2 regions of the Stenotrophomonas maltophilia genome follow, and region 2 is predicted to be linked to the other one. Evidence: riboswitches for the same ligand, from Rfam matches in the RefSeq annotation. Region 2 holds a riboswitch; the other holds the start of a gene.
What was found. A riboswitch is a leader RNA that binds a small molecule or an ion and turns the genes downstream of it on or off. The one in region 2 is predicted to bind glycine.
Positions count from the first base shown of each region.

Region 1: it holds a riboswitch for glycine, as region 2 does, so the genes downstream of both, EZ304_RS08860 (trimeric intracellular cation channel family protein) here and gcvP (aminomethyl-transferring glycine dehydrogenase) in region 2, are expected to answer to the same signal.

Region 1 covers NZ_CP037858.1:1,948,414-1,959,061, reverse strand. Annotated here, with positions in the region: gene EZ304_RS08875 (efflux RND transporter permease subunit) at 1-1,169, opposite strand, end outside; gene EZ304_RS08870 (multidrug efflux RND transporter permease subunit) at 1,166-4,243, opposite strand; gene EZ304_RS08865 (MdtA/MuxA family multidrug efflux RND transporter periplasmic adaptor subunit) at 4,240-5,406, opposite strand; gene EZ304_RS08860 (trimeric intracellular cation channel family protein) at 5,692-6,309, opposite strand; glycine riboswitch at 6,394-6,497, opposite strand; glycine riboswitch at 6,511-6,600, opposite strand; gene EZ304_RS08855 (GIY-YIG nuclease family protein) at 6,641-6,916, shown strand; gene EZ304_RS08850 (nuclear transport factor 2 family protein) at 7,056-7,487, shown strand; gene EZ304_RS08845 (hypothetical protein) at 7,491-7,928, shown strand; gene EZ304_RS08840 (XVIPCD domain-containing protein) at 7,920-9,560, opposite strand; gene EZ304_RS08835 (hypothetical protein) at 9,557-10,345, opposite strand; gene EZ304_RS08830 (NAD(P)/FAD-dependent oxidoreductase) at 10,415-10,648, opposite strand, start outside.
Region 2 covers NZ_CP037858.1:1,261,441-1,272,088, forward strand. Annotated here, with positions in the region: gene EZ304_RS05840 (phosphoethanolamine transferase) at 1-144, shown strand, start outside; gene EZ304_RS05850 (M2 family metallopeptidase) at 760-2,724, shown strand; gene EZ304_RS05855 (hypothetical protein) at 2,844-3,236, opposite strand; gene EZ304_RS05860 (siderophore-interacting protein) at 3,306-4,202, opposite strand; gene EZ304_RS05865 (multidrug effflux MFS transporter) at 4,344-5,570, opposite strand; glycine riboswitch at 5,871-5,973, shown strand; gene gcvP (aminomethyl-transferring glycine dehydrogenase) at 6,036-8,903, shown strand; gene EZ304_RS05875 (VOC family protein) at 8,996-9,406, opposite strand; gene EZ304_RS05880 (amino acid permease) at 9,510-10,648, opposite strand, start outside.

The DNA of each region.
Region 1 (10,648 bases), 690 kb from region 2:
GTGTTGAGCGAGAATCCCATCAGCGCGATCAGCGCCAGCGTACCGAACAGCACCACCGGTATCGCCACGCTGGGCACCAGCGCCGCACGCCAGTGGCCGAGGAAGCCAAGCACCACCAGCACCACCAGTACGATGGCCAGAACCAGCGTCATCTCCGCTTCCTGCAGCGTGGCGCGGATCACCGGCGAGCGGTCCATCACCAGGCGCATGTCAACGCTGGAGGGCAGCAGTGCATGCAACTGTGGCAGCTGCGCCTGGATGGCATCGACGGTGGCGATGATGTTGGCATTGGGCTGGCGGCTGACGATCAGCAGCACGGCGGGGCGGTCGTTGTGGAAGCCGCTGGCGTAGCGGTCCTCCACGCCATCGGCGACGGCGGCGACATCGCCCAGTCGCAGCGTGCGGTCGTCGCTGACCTTCAACGCCAGTTCGCGGTACTGGGTGGCTTGGCGCAGCTGCAGCGGTGCCTCCAGCTGCCATTGCTGGCGCGCGTCCCCCACCGCGCCCAGCGGGCGCACCGCATTGGCACGTGCGATGGCCCGCGCCACGTCCTCCAGTGCCAATCCAGCATGGTTCAGCGCGTTTGGATCCAATGACACGCGTACCGCCGGCAGTGCGCTGCCACCGACCTGGACTTCGCCCACGCCCGGTACCTGCGACAGTTTCTGCGCCAGCACGGTGGAGGCCAGGTCGTACAGCTGCCCGGGCGACAAGATGTCCGAGGTCAGTGCCAATGCCAGGATCGGTGCCTGCGAAGGGTTCACCTTGCGGTACTGCGGCATGCCCGGCATGCCACTGGGCAGCTGCCCACGTGCAAGGTTGATCGCGGCCTGCACTTCACGTGCGGCTTCATCGATATCGCGGCCGAGCACGAACTTCAGTTCGATCTGGGTCTGGCCCTGGGTGCTGGCCGAGTCGATGCGCGAGATGCCGGGCAGGCTGCCGAGCGCACGTTCGAGCGGCGTGGCCACGGTGGCCGCCATCGACTCGGGCGAGGCACCGGGCAGGCTGGCACTGACTTCGATGGCCGGGTAGTCCACCTGTGGCAGCGGTGCCACGGGCAGCAGCCGCAGCGCCAGCAGGCCTGCCAGCACCAGCGCAACCGCCAACAGGATCGTGGCCACCGGCCGCTGCACGCAGGCCTGCGCCAGGCGCTCCACAGGGGTCACGCGCTGGCCTCTTCAGCGACGGTGGTTGCTGCCGCGTGGCCGCGCTGCAGGCGGTCGAAGGCGAGGTAGATCACCGGCGTGGTGAACAGGGTCAGTACCTGGCTGACCAGCAATCCGCCCACCATCACCCAGCCCAACGGTTGCCGCAGTTCGGCACCGGAACCACTGGCTAGCATCAGCGGCACGGCACCGAACAGCGCGGCCAGCGTGGTCATCAGGATCGGCCGGAAGCGCAGCAGTGCCGCCTGGTGGATTGCTTCGCGCGGGGTCATGCCGCGCGTGCGCTGCGCGTCCAGTGCGAAGTCGATCATCATGATCGCGTTCTTCTTCACCAGGCCGATCAGCAGCACGATGCCGATCACCGCGATCAGGTCCAGGCTGCGTCCGCTCACCCACAACGCGGCCAGCGCGCCGACCGTTGCCGAAGGCAGGGTGGAGAGGATGGTGACCGGATGGATGAAGCTCTCGTAGAGCACGCCCAGCACGATGTACATCACCACCACTGCAGCCAGGATCAGCCACAGTGTGGACGACAGCGAACTGCTGAACGCCGCTGCGGCACCCTGCAGGCGCAGCTCGATGCTCTGCGGCAGATCCACGTGTGCGCGTGCGGCGTGCACAGCCTCCACCACTTCGCCCAGCGATGCGCCCGGGGCCGGATTGAATGACAGCGTGGCCGCCGGGAACTGGCCGACATGGTTGCGCAGCAGGGCGGTCGGGCCCAGATCCACGCGTGCCACCGCACCCAGCGGCACGGTCTGCCCGTCGCTGTTGCGCACGCGCAGGCCGCTGATGGCATCGGGCCCGGGTTGGCGCGACGGATCGGCTTCCAGCACCACGCGGTACTGGCTGGCCTGGGTGAAGATGGTGGAGATCTGACGCTGCCCGTAGGCGTCGTACAGCGCATCGGCCACGGCTTCGACGCTGACATTCAGGCGTGCGGCGGCATCGCGGTCGATGTTCACCCGCGCCTGCCGGCCCTGCATCTGCAGGTCGCTGGCCACATCGCGCAATGCCGGCTGCTGGCGCAGCGCCTGCAGCAGCTTCGGCGTCCAGGTTTCCAGCGTCTGCTGCTCCGGCGTGGTCAGGGTGAACTGGTACTGGTTGCGGCTGATGCGGTCTTCGATGCCCAGCTCCTGCACCGGCTGCAGGTACAGGGTGATGCCGGGAATCTTCGATACGCGCTGCTGCAGCCGTTCCATCACCACGGCGGCGCCATCGCGGTCGCCATGCGGTTTCAGTTCGATCAGCAGGCGTCCGGTATTGAGCGTGGCGTTGTTGCCGTCCACGCCGATGTACGAGGACACGCTGGCCACCGCCGGGTCCGCTTCGATGGTGGCGGCCAGCGCCTGCTGGCGCTCGCGCATGGCCTGGAACGAGATGGCCTGCGGCGCTTCGCTGATGCCCTGCACCAGGCCGGCATCCTGCACCGGGAAGAAGCCCTTGGGCACGGCGAAGTACAGCGCCACGGTGAGTGCCAGCGTGGCAACGGTGGCCAGCAGCATCAGCGGCTGGCGCTGCAGCACCCAGCGCAGTTGTCGGTCGTAGAGGGCGATGATGCGGTCGAACACATCGGGCGCATGCGCGGTCTTCGCGTGCGGCTTCAGGAACCGCGCGCACAGCATCGGCGTCAGCGTCAGCGAGACCAGCAGCGAGATGCCGATGGCTACCGCCAGTGTCACTGCGAATTCATGGAACAGCGCGCCCACCAGGTCGGCCATGAACAGCAGCGGGATCAGCACCGCGATCAGTGAAACGGTCAGCGACACCAGGGTGAAGCCGATCTCGGCCGCCCCCTTCAGCGCGCCTTCGCGCGGGCTTTCACCTTCTTCCAGATGGCGGGCAATGTTCTCCAGCATCACGATGGCGTCGTCCACCACGAAGCCGGTAGCGATGGTCAGCGCCATCAGCGTGAGGTTGTTGAGTGAATAGCCGGCCAGCAGCATCACTGCGAAGGTACCGATCAGCGACAGCGGTACCGCGACGCTGGGAATGAGTGTGGCCGGCAGGTTGCGCAGGAATACCCACGTGACCAACACCACCAGGCCGATGGCCAGCACCAGTTCCTTCTGCACGCCGCGCACCGACGCGCGGATCGATTCGGTGCGGTCGCTCAGCACGTTCATCTGCACGCCGGCCGGCAGCGTAGCCTGCAGCTGCGGCAGCAGCGTACGCACCTGTTCGACCACGGCGATCACGTTTGCACCGGGCTGGCGCTGGATGTTCACCAGCACTGCCGGGGTGGTGCCGCTCCACGCCGCCAGCTGGCGGTTCTCGGCGCCATCGGTGATGGTGGCCACGTCGCCCAGCCGCAGCGGCGCGCCGTCGCGCCAGGCCAGCACCAGTGCACGGTACTCATCCACGCTGCGCATCTGGTCATTGGCATCGAGCATCACCGCGCGGATCGGGCCGTCGAAGCTGCCCTTGGGCAGGTTGACGTTGGCCGCGGCGATGGCGGTGCGGATGTGGTCCATGCCCAGGCCGTTGGCGGCCAGTGCCGCCGGATTGACCTGGATACGCACGGCAGGGCGCTGGCCACCGGCCAGGCTGACCAGGCCGACACCGGGCAGCTGCGCCAGGCGCTGCGCGATGCGCGTATCCACCAGGTCATGCACCTGCGGCAGCGACAGGCCCTGCGAGGTCACCGCCAGGGTCAGGATCGGCGTATCGGCCGGATTGACCTTGCGGTAGACCGGCGGCACGGGCAGGTCGCCGGGCAGGAAGCTACCGGCGGCGTTGATCGCGGCCTGCACGTCCTGTTCGGCTACGCCCAGCGACACCTCCAGTCCGAACTGCAGGGTGATCACCGACGCACCGCCGGAACTGGTCGACGACAACTGCTTCAGGCCGGGAATCTGCCCGAGCTGGCGCTCCAGCGGCGCAGTGATCGTGCGTGTGGTCAGTTCCGGGCTGGCACCGGGGTACAGCGTGGTGATCTGGATGATCGGGTAGTCGACCTGTGGCAGTGCAGCCACCGGCAGCAGGCGATAGGCCAGCACGCCGGACAGCAGCAGCGCCACCATCAGCAGCGTGGTGGCGACAGGCCTGAGGATGAACGGACGCGAGAGGTTCATGCGCCGGCCTTGGTCGCGGCCTCCCCGGCGATGATCTCCACCGCCGTGCCGTCTTCCAGTCCGTCGATGCCTTCGATCACCACCTGGTCACCTGCGGCCAAGCCCGAACGCACGGCCACGCGGCCGTCATCGGCAGGGCCGAGCACTACCACGCGCCGCTGCGCCGTGTTGTCCTTGCCGACGACATGCACGTAGTTGCCCTGGCTGCCGAACTGTACGGCGGCATCGGGAATCAGCAGGGCGGGCTGCTCGCCCAGCTGCAGGCGTACGTTGACGAACTGGTTGGGAAACAGCGCCAGATCGTGGTTGTCGAAGTGCGCACGCAGCTTCAGCGTGCCGGTGGTGGTATCGATGCGGTTGTCGAGGCTGGACAGCGAGCCGCGCGCCAGCTGCCGGCGTTCTTCGCGGTCCCAGGTTTCCACCGCCAGCGACGGTTGCGCCTGCACGGCATCGAGCAGTGCAGGCAGCTCGGGTTCGGGCACGGTGAACAGCACGCTGATCGGTGCAGTCTGCGCCAGTGTCACCAGGCCTTCGGCATCGCTGGCGCGTACCAGGTTGCCCACGTCCAACCGCCGCAGCCCGACGCGGCCACTGACCGGCGCGGTGATGCGGGTGTACTGCAGCTGCAGGCGTGCTTCATCAACAGACGCCTGGTCGCTGAGCCGGCGGCCCTGCAGCTGGCGCACTTTGCTCTGCTGGTCGCTCAGTTCCTGCCCGGACACGTAGTTCTGCTTCTGCAGTTCGCGGTAGCGCTGCAGCTGCCGTTCGGCGTTTTCCAGCTCGGCCAGGTTCTGCTGCTGGGTGCCCTGGGCCTGCGCCAGCTTCACTTCATACGGGCGTGGGTCGATCTGCGCCAGCAGGTCGCCGGCGTTCACCTGCTGCCCTTCCTGGAAGTGCAGGCGCAGCAGTTCGCCATCCACGCGGCTGCGCACCACCACGCTGTGCAGCGGGGTGACCGTACCGACCGCCTTCAGGCGCAGCACCAGCGGCTCGGCACTGGCGCGCGCCACGCGTACCGGCACCGTCTTGCCCGGTGCATCGTCGCGGCTGCCGGCGTCGTTCCGGGGCCACAGCCACCACGCCAGAACGGCGACGAGGGCAAGGGCCAGCACCGCCCACAACGAGCGGGCACGGCGGAAGCGGGAATTTTCGGCGACAGACATGGGGCATCCTGCGCCCTGCGCGCGCAGGGACATGCGGGCCCGTCGGCGCGTTCACGGGCACCACGGGCAGCGGGGAGGGAGTGTCTGGCGGGGCCGCGGGCGCGGCGTGGCTGGATGCCGTCGCGCGTGCGACGGGGTGCCAATGGTAGCGGTTTACGCGAACCGTCGCCGCGTGACCTTGGTCATGCAACGCAATCGGTGGTGCCGGCCGCTGGCCGGCAACCTGCTGGAATCTGCGGGCGTATGCAGTGTTGCCGGCCAGCGGCCGGCACCACCGTCAAACCATCAATGCACTTCGTCGTGATAGACGAACTTCGGCATTTCCCAGCGGTAGTGGATTGCCAGCAGGCGCAGGGCGAAGCCGCCGCCGAGGCAGCACAGGATCGCGGTGGCGTCGGCCACGCCCCAGTGCAGCAGCAACAGGTACGCCGCGCCGGTCAGCAGCGCGATGATCGCGTACAGCTCCTTCTGGAAGATCAGCGGTACTTCGTTGCAGAGTATGTCGCGGAGCACGCCACCGAACGCACCGGTCAGCATGCCGGCAATCAGTACGATGGGCGTGGCATGGCCGGCCTCGCGTGCGATCGAGCAGCCGATCAGGGTGAAGGCGATCAGGCCCAGCCCGTCCAGCACCAGGAAGGTGCGGCGGAAGTGGTGCATCCAGCGCGCCACCCAGGTAGCGATCAGCGCCGCGCACACGGTGAAGCCCAGGTACTCGGGATGCTTCACCCAGCCCAGCGGGTAGTGGCCGAGCAGGATGTCGCGCAGCGAACCACCACCAAGGGCGGTGACGCAGGCGATCATGACCACGCCGAAAAGGTCCATGCGGCGGCGGCCGGCGGACAGCGCGCCGGTCATGGCTTCAGCGGAAATGGCGATCAGGTAGATGATGGACAGCAGCATGGGGCAGGCTCCGGGCGCGGTGGGGCCGGCCATGCGCGACTACCGCCACTGCCTGCGCAATGACGGGATGACGATGACCGGTGCCGCTCCCGCTGTCCTTTTGCCTGAGAGTTCAGCGGCGTGGGCCGCGTGCCCCTTCGGCGGATCGTCCCGGGCATGCCCGGTGACCTCTCTCCAGCTCGGCGAGTCGAATGCATGGTTGGTGGGATTCCAGCCCACCGGCCTGAGCGATCATGGGAGCCTGCGCCTTCGGCGGGCGCCAGCGCGGCGCCTCTCTCCTGCATTCGGCCGCCAGTATATCCGCTGCAGTGCAGCACGGCATAATCCCGGCATGGCCCCGTCCCCCCGCCCGTGGTTCCTGTACCTGCTCGAATGCCGCGATGGCAGCTATTACGCAGGTATCAGCACCGACGTGGACGCACGCTTCGCCGCCCACCAGGCGGGCAAGGGCGCGCGCTACACACGGTCGCGGCCGCCACTGCGCGTGCTGGCCGTGCGCGAATACCCGGACCGTTCCGCCGCCTCGCGCGCCGAATGGCAACTCAAGCAGCAGCCGCGCGAACGCAAGCTGGCCTGGCTGCAGGCCCTGGACGCTGGACTTCTGTAGCCGAGCCCGCGCTCGGCTGCTGTTCCGTCTGCCCGTTGCAGGACCCGGGCATGGGCTCGGCTCTACGGTAGGTCCACGCCATGCCTGGATGCGGCTTGCACGTGCCATGATCGCCCAGCCCTCAGCGCCGGAGACCCGGATGTCCACGATCGCCCTGCTGTTCGCCCTTTCCGCAGCCACAAGCCCCGCCGCCGACCCGGCCACCATCGCGGCCATCGAAGCCACCTGCCATGACTACGTCGACGGCCAGCTGGAGGCGGACCCACAGCGCGTCGCCCGGTCCCTGCACCCGGACCTGGCCAAGCGCGCGGTCCTCGGTGATACACCCGATGAGCGCCTTGGACTGCGCCGGATGTCCAAGGAAGAACTGGTCTCACTGACGAAGCAGGGCGCGCTGAAGACCCCGAAGGAGCAATGGGACCGCCGCTGCACGGTACTGGATGTGACCGGCAACGCCGCCTCGGTGCGGCTGGAAACACCGTGGTTCGTCGACTACTTCCACATGGGGCGCTTCGAGCAGCGCTGGGTCATCGTCAACGCGTTGTGGTACCCGAAGCCGAAGGCGCAGTGACCGATGCGTGCGGCGGGCCGGGCGTGGATCGCGCTGTTTCTGCTGTTGACCTTCCTGGCCCTGCTGCCGGGCCTGCTGTATCTGCTGGGATTGGTCGCGGCCGAGGGCCGGCCGCAACCCGTCGATTCCGCGCGGAGCGGCGGCGCGTGTGGTGCTGCGACCTATGCCCACCACGTACCGATGGATCCATGGCGATTCACGGCGCGCCACGTGGGGGTGAATACGAAGGTGAACGTGCCGGATGTCGAGCTCGAAGCCTCCTGGATCGCACGCGTCCACCTCGGCCACCATCCACGCCACAGCATGCTGCGCTGGCACCTGAGCTCGGCAGCACTGACCATCTGGATCACCCGGCACTGGTCGTCACGGCAGATCGCCGGCACGGCGCGGGCCGAAGGGTACTGCCCGCCCCGACCGTTGCATGGGCGCGGATCAGACTGACCGGGCCTGCTGGGACAGGGTGCTCTGGTGATCCAGCTCCTCCTGCCGGGAGCGCGCATCGGTCTGTCGGTGTGCGTCATTCATCGTCTGCAACTGCGCCAATGACGTGTCCACGGGGGTGGCAAATGCCTGCGCGGCCGGCATCTGTGCCCTGAGATGGGCCGGGTCGGACGGATCGCCCTGCACGACGAAGAGCGTTTCCGCCCTGCCATCCTGCGAAGGCGAGGCGCCCAGCACGACATGGTCGATGCGTGTCAGCCCGGCCTCGCGGGCCAGGCAGGTCGAGCTGGCTGCAAGGCGTTGCGCGTTTTCGCCGAAAGGCTGGGCCCGGCTGTCCTCCAGGCGCCGCACCGCCTCCTCGGCCTGTTGCAGCAGCGGGTCGGAAAGCGCGGCACGCCGTCGCTCCGGTTGTGCGGGTTCGACGTGCAGCAGCTGTTCGGGCATCCCGTTGCGCGGGGCGCGGTTGAGGTCGATGGAGCCGTCGGCATTCTGCTGGCGATGCAGTTCCGCACGCGGCACGGTGGACCACTGGCCATCGATGAAAGCGTGGCCGCGACCGTCCCGGTTCCAGATCACCAGATCATCGCCGGAGGCGTACAGGCCGGCGGTGGCCGGCGAGCTGCCGGCCGCCTGCGGGCGGCCCCAGGCATGTGAGCGCCCGTGCTGCAGGGCATCGAGGTAGGCCGGTGCCTCGGTGTTCTGCAGGAACAGGGTCTTGACCACTTCGTAGCGATGCAGGGCCTCGGGGTGTACGCGATCGGCAGCCAGCGCCACCGGGCTGGCCAGCGGGTCGGCGGAGACACCGGCGAACACATCGCGCATCGGATTGCCTGGCCCTGCGGCTCGCAACCGGTTGAAGACCTCGGTGCCCTTCAGGGCGTGCTCCACGCCGCTTTCCAGGTAGTCGGGCTGTTCCCTGCCGCGTACGACGCGGTTGGGAAGCATGCCGTCGATCCGTGTCTTGACGTCATCCACGCTGGCCAGATCGCCGCTGGCAATCGACCGCAGAACGCCAGGATAGCGGCTCAACCCTGCCTGGTTCTCCAGCTTCATCAGCATGGTGGCAAGCTTGGCCTGGTCATCCAGCGACGCATGCTGGTACAGGTCCGTGCCGCGCAGCTGCTGCATCGCGCCGCCAGGATCCCGGCGGCCATCGCCGTGGCGGAGCAGTCGGTCGACCTGGCTGACATCGTGTGCATGCACGAACGCAACGCCGTCGCTGGATGCAAGGAAGGTGTTCAGATGTCCGCGGACGGTCCCATCCAATGCGCGCCCATTCTGTGCCCTGATGCCGTCGCCATCGCGCTGCAGGTCGGAAACCGTCTGCTGCCGCTGGCGTGCATCAAGCTCCAGCGAGGGCTGCTGCTGGCGCGCCCAGCGCTGATAGGCGTCCACCAGCTGGGTCGCCACCTCCGGGTGCTGGCCCAGATCGGTCTGCAGCGTGCCGATGGAAAAACCACTGTTGCCCACCGGCGTCATGACATTGCCGCTGATGTTGCCGGCAAAGGACAGCTGGTAGGCCACGTTGCGGCCGGCGTTGCTGCCCTCGGACGCCACGCCGATGGCGAAGTAGGCCAGTGTGCGCAGCTGCGCATCGCTGAGCTGCGGACGATCCTGCGGTGCGGTGCTCATGGGCTGTTCTCCTTGCCGTTGGCGGTGCGTCCACACATCTTCAGCGCTTCGCGCACGGATGCGATGAGGCCGACGTACTCGTCCGCTGCAGCCGGTGACATCCCGTCTGCAAGTTCGTCATCGCTGCGCGCGGCGTCTTCGGCATAGGGCGACAGTGCGGCCTGGCAGGCCGCGTTGTTTCCCGCGTCATGCTGGGCCGAAGCGATCGCCAGCCTGATGTCGGCGATCGTGCTCAATGGAAGCGTATCCGCGCAGGATGCCTGGAGCGATTCCAGCGTGCTGGCGGTGCCGGCGGCGGAATACGGCGCGGTCTTTGCAGCCGCCTGGCGCAACGCGGCGGCAACGTTGTCCGTCATGCAACGGTCGCTCACCGCAAGGTAGTGGCCCTTGAACCCACCGTTGCTGCCGCAGTAGGCGGCGCAGGCATCGGCCGTGCGCGTACCGACCTCGACGCCCTGGGCGGTAGGTTGCATCGTGAGCAGGCATTGCGCTGCGCCGGGTGCGGGATCCACCGCGACGGACTGCAGATCGTCGCCGAGCGTGCCCGCCAGGCTGCATCCGGCGCCGGAGGATTCAGTCTCCAGATGGAACTGCAGCGACGTGCTGCCAGGGCGTGCCTGCAGCAGCAGCTGTCCCCATCCTCGCTCGGTCGAGTAGGTACCGGGTGACAGGCGCGGAGAGGGCGCTGGCGAGGGGGCGGAGACTTCCGCCTGCGACTGCCCCGCAGGACAGCCCGAGAGCAGGGCGGCTGCGACCACGGCGGGCAACCATTTCAGCAGATCCATGCGGCTTCATTCCATGAGCGACCGGCTTACGCTAGCAGCCCGTGCGTGAAGGCCACCGGGGCCCGGGACCTAGCGCCTCGGCCGTCGGTCGTCCTGGTCATCGCCGAAGATGATGCGCGCACTGCGCTGGTAGCTCCAGTACGCCACGGCCCAGTTCAGCAGTACCACGATGCGGTTGCGGAAACCGATCAGGAAGAACACGTGCGCGGCCAGCCAGAACCACCAGGCCAGGATGCCCGACAGCTGCAGTCTGCCCAGGTGCACGATGGCGGCCATGCGGCCGATGGTGGCCAGATTGCCGTA
Region 2 (10,648 bases):
GGGCTGGACCTGCAGTGCGTGCGCAAGCGTTCGGCGGCGTATACCGACCACGACAACCTGTTCCCGTCGGTGTTGGGCCTGATGCAGGTGAAGACCTCGCTGTACGAGCGCGACCGCGACGTGTTCGCCAACTGCGAAGGTTGAGGGTTGTTCGGCAGGGCTTGCAGCCCTGCACCCGCGGTAGTGCCTGCCGCTGGCCGGCAGCCTCGACAGCAACAGCAAAAGCTGGCATTCTGTGGGTTGGCGGGGTGGGTCCGGTTGAGGGGGACGCTGCAAGTACGTCCATGTAAGCTCGGTCGCCGCATCCATGCGGCTCACGCCCCCGCAACCGGACCCACCCCGCCTTCGACAGATTTCCGCGATCTGTCGGAACGACGTATTGCCCTGGTGGGTGTCGACCTTGGTCGACACAGTAGATCCACGCCATGCGTGGATGACTCATTCGATATCTGACAGATGTGTCGACCAAGGTCGACACCTACCAACAGCCGCCACGATCTGTCAGAGGTGGGGCGGTGTGGACTTGCAGGACCGTTGGCGCCATGGATGGCGCCATCGAGCCCCCATGGACGGGTTGCGGCGTGTCCTGCAAGCCCACACCGCCCCGCCAAACCACGGAATCCCCGCTTTTGAAGTTGACGTTGCCGTTGCTCGAAAGCCTCTGCGGGTGCCGGGCGCTGCCCGGCCGACTTCCGCCACTTGCGGTGGCAGCGGCTGCCCACTAGCCTTCGGCCGTCGTTCACCACCCAAGGACCGCCCGTGAAACACCGTCATCTCCTGCTGGCCTCGGCTATCGCCGCCGCCACGCTGGCCCTGGCCGCCTGCAAGAAGGAACCCACCCCAGGCACCGATACCGCCAGCAGCAGCGCCCCGGCCGGCGAAACCGCCGACCAGTTCGTGGCCCGCATCAATGCCGAATTCAAGGCCGCCTACCCGGAAATGACCTCGGCGCAGTGGCTGTCCTCCACCTACATCAACAGTGATTCGGAACGCATCGCGGCCAAGGCCAACGAGCGCTCGCTGACCCAGCTCAACAGCTGGATCGAACAGGCCGCCAAGTTCGACGGCAAGCCGATGAGCGAAGACAGCAAGCGCGCGATCCACCTGCTGAAACTGATGTCTTCGATGCCGGCGCCACGCGACCCGGCCAAGCTGGCCGAGCTGACCCAGATCGCCACCCGCATGGAAGGCAGCTACGGTGCCGGCAAGTACTGCACCGATGCCAACGATCCCAACTCCTGCCGCCAGCTGGGCGAGCTGGAGCAGGTGCTGGCACGCAGCCGCGATTACGACAAGCAGCTCGACGCCTGGCAGGGCTGGCACAGCACCACCAAGAGCATGCGCGGCGACTACCAGAAGTTCGTCGGTCTGGTGAACGAAGGCGCCAAGGGCATGGGCTTCACCGATGCCGGCCAGATGTGGCGCAGCGGCTACGACATGCCGCCGGAGCAGATCGGCCCTGAAACCGATCGCCTGTGGGAACAGGTCAAGCCGATGTACGAGCAGCTGCACTGCTACGCACGCGGCAAGCTGGACAAGACCTATGGCAAGGACAAGGCAGAAGTGGGCAATGGCCTGATCGCCGCGCACCTGCTCGGCAACATGTGGCAGCAGGACTGGTCGAACCTGTGGGACCAGCTGGAACCCTACCCGGGCGCTGGCAGCCTGGACATCACCGCGGCACTGGAAAAGCAGTACCAGACCAACCTGAGCGCGGCGCTGGCCAAGGCCGGCAAGGACGCCAACGTGGCTGCCCAGTACAAGGCGCAGCGCGAGGCCGAACTGCGTACCGCCAAGCAGATGACCGAGCGCGCGCAGGACTTCTACGTGTCGCTGGGCATGCCGTCGCTGCCGCAGTCGTACTGGGAAAAAACCCAGTTCATCAAGCCCGATGACCGCGACGTGGTCTGCCACGCCAGCGCCTGGGACATGAACATGGAAGGCGACGTGCGCACCAAGATGTGCATCAAGCCGAACGAAGAAAACTTCACCACCATCTACCACGAGCTGGGCCACATCTATTACGACCTGGCCTACAACCCGCTGCCGCCGCTGTTCCAGGGCGGTGCCAACGATGGCTTCCATGAAGCGATCGGCGACACCATCGTGCTGGCGATGACGCCCAAGTACCTCAGCTCGATCGGCCTGGTCGACGCGCCGACAGAGAGCCGCGAGGCGGTCATCAACAACCAGATGCGCATGGCGCTGTCCGGTGTGTCGTTCCTGCCGTTCGGCCTGATGATCGACCGTTGGCGCTGGGGCGTATTCGACGGTTCGATCACCGCCGACAACTACAACAAGGCGTGGTGGGACCTGAAGGCCAAGTACCAGGGCGTGGCCCCGGCCAGCACCCGTGGCGAAGAGTTCTTCGACCCGGGCGCGAAGTACCACGTGCCGGGCAACACCCCCTACACCCGCTACTTCCTGGCGCGCATCCTGCAGTTCCAGTTCTACAAGGGCCTGTGCGACGCGTCGGGCTACAAGGGCCCGCTGCATGAGTGCACCTTCTACGGCAACAAGGAAGCCGGCCAGAAGTACTGGGCGATGCTGAGCAAGGGTGCCAGCCAGCCGTGGCAGGCCACGTTGAAGGAGCTGACCGGTACCGACAAGCTCGATGCCGGCCCGATGATCGAGTACTTCACGCCGGTCAACGAGTGGCTGAAGCAGCAGAACGAAGGCCAGATGTGCGGCTGGCAGGCCAACGCGGCCCCGGCGGCAAAATGAAAGAAGGGGCGGGTCCGCGAGGATCCGCCCCTTTCCGGTAGTGCCGGCCGCTGGCCGGCAACTGCACGGTGGAAATGCGTCTGGCAGCCGGCCAGCGGCCGGCTCTACCGCAACAGCGATCAGCTGTTCTTCTTGGCCGCCATCGCAGCGGCCAACTCGGCCTTGAATTCCTCGAAGGTCTGGCCCTTCTCCCTGGCTTCGGCCTGTGCGGCATCGCGCAGCGCGTCGGAGTACATCAGGCGCACCGGCGTGCCATTGCGTTCGTGCAGCTCACCGGCCTGCATGATCAGCGCCAGCACCTGTGCGGCGCTTTCGCTGTGGCCGGCAATGCGGCCATCCATGCCCAGCACCCATTCGCCGTCGCGGCGCACGACACCGGCCAGCAGGGTGCGCTGCGCATCGCGCAGTTCCGCATGCGGCTCCACCGGCGAGGCCTGGGCAGCGGCCTTGTTGGCGGCCTGCTTTTCCTGGCGACGGCGCTGGTCGCGGCGGGTCTTGGAGCTGGTGGACATGGTGCGGTACCGCTGCGAAAGGGGGGCGCAAGGATAGCGCACCCCGCCCGCAGCACCGCTTCACACCCCTCAGTCCAGCACTTTGCCGTGCCGCCAGTAGCCCATGAAGGTGATCGCGCGGCGGTCCAGCCCGCAGTCGCGGACCAGATGGCGACGGACCGCCATCACCGACCCCGCCTCGCCTGCCACCCAGGCATACAGCGGCCCGGCCACGCTGGCATCGGCCTGCTCCCACAGGATCTGCGCGTCAATGTCGATCTCTTCCAGCTCGTCGCCTGCGGCCACGCTCGAGGCCGCTGCCAGGCGCGCCTGCACCGCCTGCAACAGAGGCTGTCCGTAGGCCGCCTGCCCGCGTGGCAGCCAGACCAGCTCGGCCGTGTCCGGGGCCTTCAACGGCACCGCATCCCCGGCCTGGGCGACCTCCAGCAGCGCCAGCGTGCGTGGCGGATCGGCCAGCGCGGCCAGTTCCTCGAGAATGCCGGCTACCGCCGGTAGCGCGGTTTCATCCGCCACCAGCAGCACCTGGCCGACACCCGCCGGCGGCTTCCATTCCCAGCCTTCGCTGCTGTCGGCACAGTCCGCATCGGGGGCCAGCAGCACTACGCGGTCGCCCGGCCGCGCGCGGATGGCCCAGCGCGAGGCCGGCCCGGTTTCACCATGCAGCACGAAATCAACGTCGACCTCGCCCTGCTCGGCACGCAGCTGGCGGATGGTGTAGGTGCGCATCGGCGGGCGCTGGTCGTCCGGCAGCGCGCGATAGCGTGGATACCAGTCTTCACCGCTGGGGACCTGCGGCACGTCCTGGCCGGGCAAGGGGAAGAACACCTTGATGCGCTGGTCCGGGCCTTCGGTCTTCATCCGTGCCACGTCGGCACCGGTGAACACCATGCGGTCAAGGGAAGGGGAAAGAACGCGGCGCTCCTTCAGCGCCACCTCGAACAGGCGATAGGTCTGCTGCGCAGCCATGGGGGAACCTCATGCAACGACATCGGATCGGCTGGCTGTCGTGCATCCACGCACCGGCTGGCTGGAGTCCCCAGCCTAGTCCGGTCGTTCCTGGCCGCAAGCGTTGGAGACAGCGCGGCCCGCACTACCCCTGCGCACTGCTCAATGGCCCGTGCAGACTGCCTGCGCCGCGCGCTCGCGCTGGTGCTCCCAGTACCAGAACACGAATCCGGCGCCGAAGAACGCAGCCTGGCCCAGTGCCAGGTGCAGCGGGCTGGCACTGAGCAGCGGCGACACCACGCCAGCCACCACCGTGCTGATCATCAGCTGCACGAAGGCCTGCAGGGACGATGCCAGGCCACGCTGGTGCGGGTACATGTCCAGCACCGCCAGGGCCAGGATCGGGAAGATCAGCGACATGCCCATGCCGCCCAGGAAGATCGGCAGCACCGCCCACGGCAGCACGAACTGCGGCGACAGCGCCACGTAGCCGACATTCAGCAGCGCCGACAGCGCGCACAGGCTGAAACCGATGGCGACCTGGCGTGTGGGCGTGGTGTGCCCGGCCATGCGCCCGGACAGGAACGAGCCGGTGGTCATGCCGCCGATGGTGGGAATGAACAGCCAGGCGAAGCCGCCCTCGCCCAGATGCAGGTGCTGCATCACGAACACCGGTGCCGAGGAGATGTACAGGAAGATGCCGCCGAAACCGATGCTGCCGGCCAGCGCCAGGCGCAGGAAGCGCGGGTTGAAGCCGATGCGCACATAGTCACGCAGCAGCACGCGCGGCGACAGCGGTACCCGTGCCTCGACCGGGTGGGTTTCCGGCAGGAAGCGCGCGGTGGCCGCCAGCAGCACCAGCCCGAACACCACCAGGAACCAGAAGATCAGCGGCCAGCCGGCGCCACTGAGCAGGATCCAGCCGCCGATGATCGGTGCGATCGCCGGGGCGATGCCGAACAGCATCGACACCTGGCTCATCAGCCGCTGCGCATCGTGGCCGTGGTACAGGTCGCGGATCACCGCGCGGCCGACAATCATGCCGACACCCGCAGACAGGCCCTGCAGCGCGCGGAACGCCAGCAGCGTCGTCAGGTCGGTGGACAGCGCACAGCCGACCGAGGCGCCGACGAACACCACCAGGCCGCCCAGGATCACCCGCTTGCGGCCCCAGGCATCGGACAGCGGGCCGTGCGCCAGGCTCATCAGGCCGTAGAACAGCAGGTACACGCTGATGGTCTGCTGCACCGCCACCTCGTCCACTGCCAGGCGCTGGGCCAGCTGCGGGAACGCGGGGAAAATGGTGTCGATCGAGAACGGGCCGAACATGGCCAGGCCGGCAAGCAGCAGGGCCATGCGGCGAGTGGAGGGAGCAACGGCAGCGGTCATGGAGGAAGCGTCCGGCAGGGCCATGCGGGGCACGCACGGCGGGCGCCGGTCCCGCTGCAACGGGGACGGCGCCAGATGAATTCGGGTATCCGCCCATCATAGGCGGGGATTGCACCCGACGCCATGCAGCACTGCACAAAACGCACGACCGGGCCATCGGCCATTCAGGCGCGGTGACCTGGCGCGGAGGCGGCCGCCGCGCCCGCAACGGGCTATAATCAGCGGGCAACACGGTGGGAGAAGCGGAACACCGCTGCCGAAGGCGCAACGCCCGTAATCGCTCAGGCCCGATACCACCCGTAACACAACTCTGGAGAGACCGGTTCGATCCGGCGCCGAAGGGGCACGAAGCTGCGGTCCGCCGCACTTTTAAACTCTCAGGCAAAAGGACAGAGGGGCGCCCCGCAGACCGCCGACCGGCGGCTTGTGCCCGTGCGTGTGCCCTTTCCTGACGGATCCTTCGCCATGTCCCAGAACACCCCTTCCCTGCGTGAGCTCGAGCACCACAATGCGTTCGTCGAGCGCCACATCGGCCCCAACGACGCCGAGATCGCGCAGATGCTCGATGTCGTCGGCCACGCGTCGCTGGATGCGATGACCGATGCCATCGTGCCGGCCAAGATCAAGTCGCCGGCGCCGCTGGCGCTGCCGGAGTCGATGACCGAAGTGCAGGCACTGGCGAAGATCCGTGCGATCGCCGACAAGAACACCGTGCTGCGCAGCTTCATCGGCCAGGGCTACTACGGTACCCACACGCCGAACGTGATCCTGCGCAACATCCTGGAAAACCCGGCCTGGTACACCGCCTACACCCCGTACCAAGCGGAAATCTCGCAGGGCCGCATGGAAGCGCTGATCAACTTCCAGACCCTGTGCGCCGACCTGACCGGCATGGAAATCGCCAACGCCTCGCTGCTGGACGAAGCCACCGCAGCTGCTGAAGCGATGACCCTGGCCAAGCGTTCGGCCAAGTCCAAGTCGGATACTTTCTTCGTGCACGACGCCGTGCATCCGCAGACGCTGGAACTGCTGCGTACGCGCGCCGAGCCGATGGGCATCGTGCTGCGCGTCGGCACCCCGGCCGAAGCGCTGGAAGCGGAAGCCTTCGGCCTGCTGCTGCAGTACCCGGATACCTTCGGCCAGGTGGGCGACTACAAGGCGCTGGTCGATGCCGTGCACGCACGCGGCGGCCTGGTGGCCGTGGCCACCGACCTGCTGGCCCTGACCCTGCTGGCCGCCCCGGGCGAATGGGGCGCGGACATCGTGGTCGGCAACAGCCAGCGTTTCGGCGTGCCGTTCGGCTTCGGTGGCCCGCACGCCGCCTTCATGGCCTGCCGTGACGCCTACAAGCGCTCGATGCCGGGCCGGCTGATCGGCGTTTCGGTCGATGCCCAGGGCAACCCGGCCTACCGCCTGACCCTGCAGACCCGCGAGCAGCACATCCGCCGCGAGAAGGCTACCTCCAACATCTGTACCGCGCAGGTGCTGCTGGCGGTGATGGCCTCGATGTACGCCGTTTACCACGGCCCGGAAGGCCTGACCCGCATTGCCCGCCGCACCCATCGCCTGGCCTCGATCCTGGCCGCAGCGCTGCGCAGTGCCGGCGTGCAGGTCGGTGGCGACTTCTTCGACACCCTGCATGTCACCGGCGTGCACGCCGATGAGATCCACGCCAAGGCCCGCGCCGCCGGCTACAACCTGCGCGCGATCGACAGCGACTCGGTCGGCATCAGCCTGGACGAAACCACCACCCGCGCCGACATCGTTGCCGTGGCTGCCGTGTTCGGCGCCGCGCTGGACGTCGACGCGCTGGATGCCAGCACCGCCGACGCGCTGCCGGCCGGCCTGCTGCGCCAGTCTGGATTCCTGACCCACCCGGTGTTCAACACCCACCACAGCGAGCACGAGCTGCTGCGCTACCTGCGCTCGCTGGCCGACAAGGACCTGGCGATGGACCGCACGATGATCCCGCTGGGCTCGTGCACGATGAAGCTCAACGCCACCGCCGAGATGATCCCGGTGACCTGGCCGGAGTTCTCGCAGATCCACCCGCTGGTGCCGGCCGACCAGGCGCTGGGTTACAAGGAACTGATCGACACGCTGGAAGCGATGCTGGTCGAATGCACCGGCTACGACGCGGTCAGCGTGCAGCCGAATTCCGGCGCACAGGGCGAGTACGCCGGGCTGCTGGCGATCCGCGCCTACCACCGCTCGCGCGGTGAAGGCCACCGCGACATCTGCCTGATCCCGGACTCGGCGCACGGCACCAACCCGGCCTCGGCACAGATGTGCGGCATGAAGGTCGTGGTCACCAAGACCGATGCCAACGGCAACGTCGACGTCGAGGACATCCGCCTCAACGCCGAGAAGTACAGCGACCGCCTGGCCGCGATCATGATGACCTACCCGTCCACGCATGGCGTGTTCGAGGAGGAAGTGGTCGAGATCTGCGAGATCATCCACCAGCACGGCGGCCAGGTGTACACCGACGGCGCCAACATGAACGCCCTGGTCGGCGTGGCCAAGCCGGGCAAGTGGGGGTCGGACGTTTCGCACCTGAACCTGCACAAGACCTTCTGCATCCCGCACGGCGGCGGCGGCCCCGGCGTCGGCCCGTGCGCCGTCAAGGAGCATCTGGCCCCGTTCCTGCCGGGCAAGCTGGGTGACAACGGCCCGGTCGGCATGGTCAGCGCGGCCAGCTTCGGCAGCGCCTCGATCCTGCCGATCAGCTGGATGTACATCGCGATGATGGGCCGCGAAGGCCTGCGCAAGGCCACCCAGGTCGCGCAGCTCAACGCCAACTACATCGCCAAGCGCCTGGCCCCGCACTTCAAGACCCTGTATACCGGCCGCAATGGCCTGGTGGCGCATGAGTGCATCCTCGACGTACGTCCGCTGGAGAAGACCAGCGGCATCGGCGCCGAGGACGTGGCCAAGCGCCTGATCGACTTCGGCTTCCATGCCCCGACCCTGAGCTTCCCGGTGGCAGGTACGCTGATGGTCGAGCCGACCGAGAGCGAATCGCTGCACGAACTGGATCGCTTCATCAGCGCGATGATCCAGATCCGCGAGGAAATCACCGCGATCGAAGACGGCCGCCTGGACCGCGAGGACAACCCGCTGAAGAACGCGCCGCACACCGCCACCGCGGTGACCGCCAGCGAGTGGACCCACGCCTACCCGCGCGAACTGGCCGCCTTCCCGCTGGCCAGCCTGAAGCAGAGCAAGTACTGGCCGCCGGTGGCACGCGTCGACAACGTGTACGGCGACAAGAACGTGATGTGCGCCTGCATCCCGGTCGACGCCTACAAGGATGATGAAGTCGAGGCGTAAGCCTGCGATCCATCGGAAATGAGAACGGCCCGCGCAAGCGGGCCGTTTTCATAAGGGCTCATGGACCAAGATCCACACCCACAACAATCCGATCACGGATCCGGCATCTGCCCCAGGCTCAACTGCCACGACACCCCGAAGCGGTCCTGCACCCAGCCGTAGCGGTTGCTGAAATCGTAATCGCCCACCGGCATCAACCAGTGACCGCCCTCGCCCAGCACGCGCGCGGCACGCTCGAACTGTTCGGCGCCGGAGCACTCCACGAACAGCGAGATCGACGGCGAGAAGGTGAAATCGTGCACGTCCAGGCTGTCGAAGCACAGGTAGTGGGTGCCACCGAGCAGGAAAATGGCCTGGCGGACCTGCCCGGGCACGCCGGCACCGGCGCCGTCCGGATGGCGCTGCATTGCCAGCAGGCGGAAATCGGCGAAGGCCTCGGCGTACAGGGCCAGGGCGGCCTCGGCCTGGCCGGTGAACATCAGGAAGGGGCGACTGCGCAGCATGCGGTACTCCTGGTCAACGGGCCGCTGACGGCCCACACGATCAGGATGGCACGGCGGATGTGCAGCCCCCGTGGTAGTGCCGGCCGCTGGCCGGCAGCTTCAGTCACGCCTCGCGCATGCGCCGGGCGATGGCGCTGCCGGCGGCGATGGTGGCGGTCAGCGCCACCATCGACAGGAACTGCAGGCGGGTATGCGACTCGCTCAGCAGCAGGCCGAAGATCAACGCCAGGATCGCCAGCGCGCACACCGTCAGCCACGGGAAACCGGCCATGCGGAACGGCAGGCGGGTGCCCAGGCGATCCGCGCGGCGGCGCAGCACCAGCTGCGAGACCAGCGACAGTGTCCACACCAGCAGGCAGGTGGAACCGACGATGTTCAGCAGCACCGGCAGCACCCGGTCCGGGAACAGCAGCTCCATCACCGTGGCGGCGAAACCGAACAGAACGCTGGCCAGCACGGCGATGACCGGCACCTGGCGCGGATCGGTCCAGCCCAGCACCGCCGGCGCTTCACGACGCTGTGCCAGCGAATACATCATGCGCGAGGCGCCGTAGAGATTGGCATTGAGCGCTGACAGCAGCGCGATCACCGCGATCAGGGTGATGGCGGTGCCCGCACCCGGGATACGGGCGATATCGAGCACCGCAGCGAACGGCGACTTCAGCGCCTCGCTGGTCCACGGCACTACGGCGATGATCACGCTCAGCGAGCCGATGTAGAACACCAGGATGCGCCAGGCGACGGTGCGGATGGCACGGGCAATGCTGCGTTCGGGGTCTTCGGTCTCGGCGGCAGCGACGGCCACGATCTCGGTACCACCGAAGGCGAACACCACCACCAGCAGCGCGGCACCGATACCGGCCAGGCCCTTCGGTGCAAAGCCGCCGTGTTCGGTGAAGTTGCTCAGGCCCGGCGAGGTCACCTGCGGCAGCCAGCCCATCAGCAGCGCCACGCCGATGGCGATGAAGGCCAGGATCGCCGCGACCTTGAGGATGGCGAACCAGAATTCGAACTCGCCGAAGTTCTTCACCCCCAGCAGGTTGATCGCGGTGAAGAACAGCATGAAGGCCAGCGCCGCCATCGGTACAGGTACTGCTGGCCAGACGGTGGCCAGCAGACCGGCCGCCCCCACCGCCTCGGCAGCGATCACGATCACCAGCTGCACCCACCACAGCCAGCCCACGGTGGCACCGGCGGTCGCCCCCATGGCATCGGCGGCATAGACAGAGAACGCGCCACTGG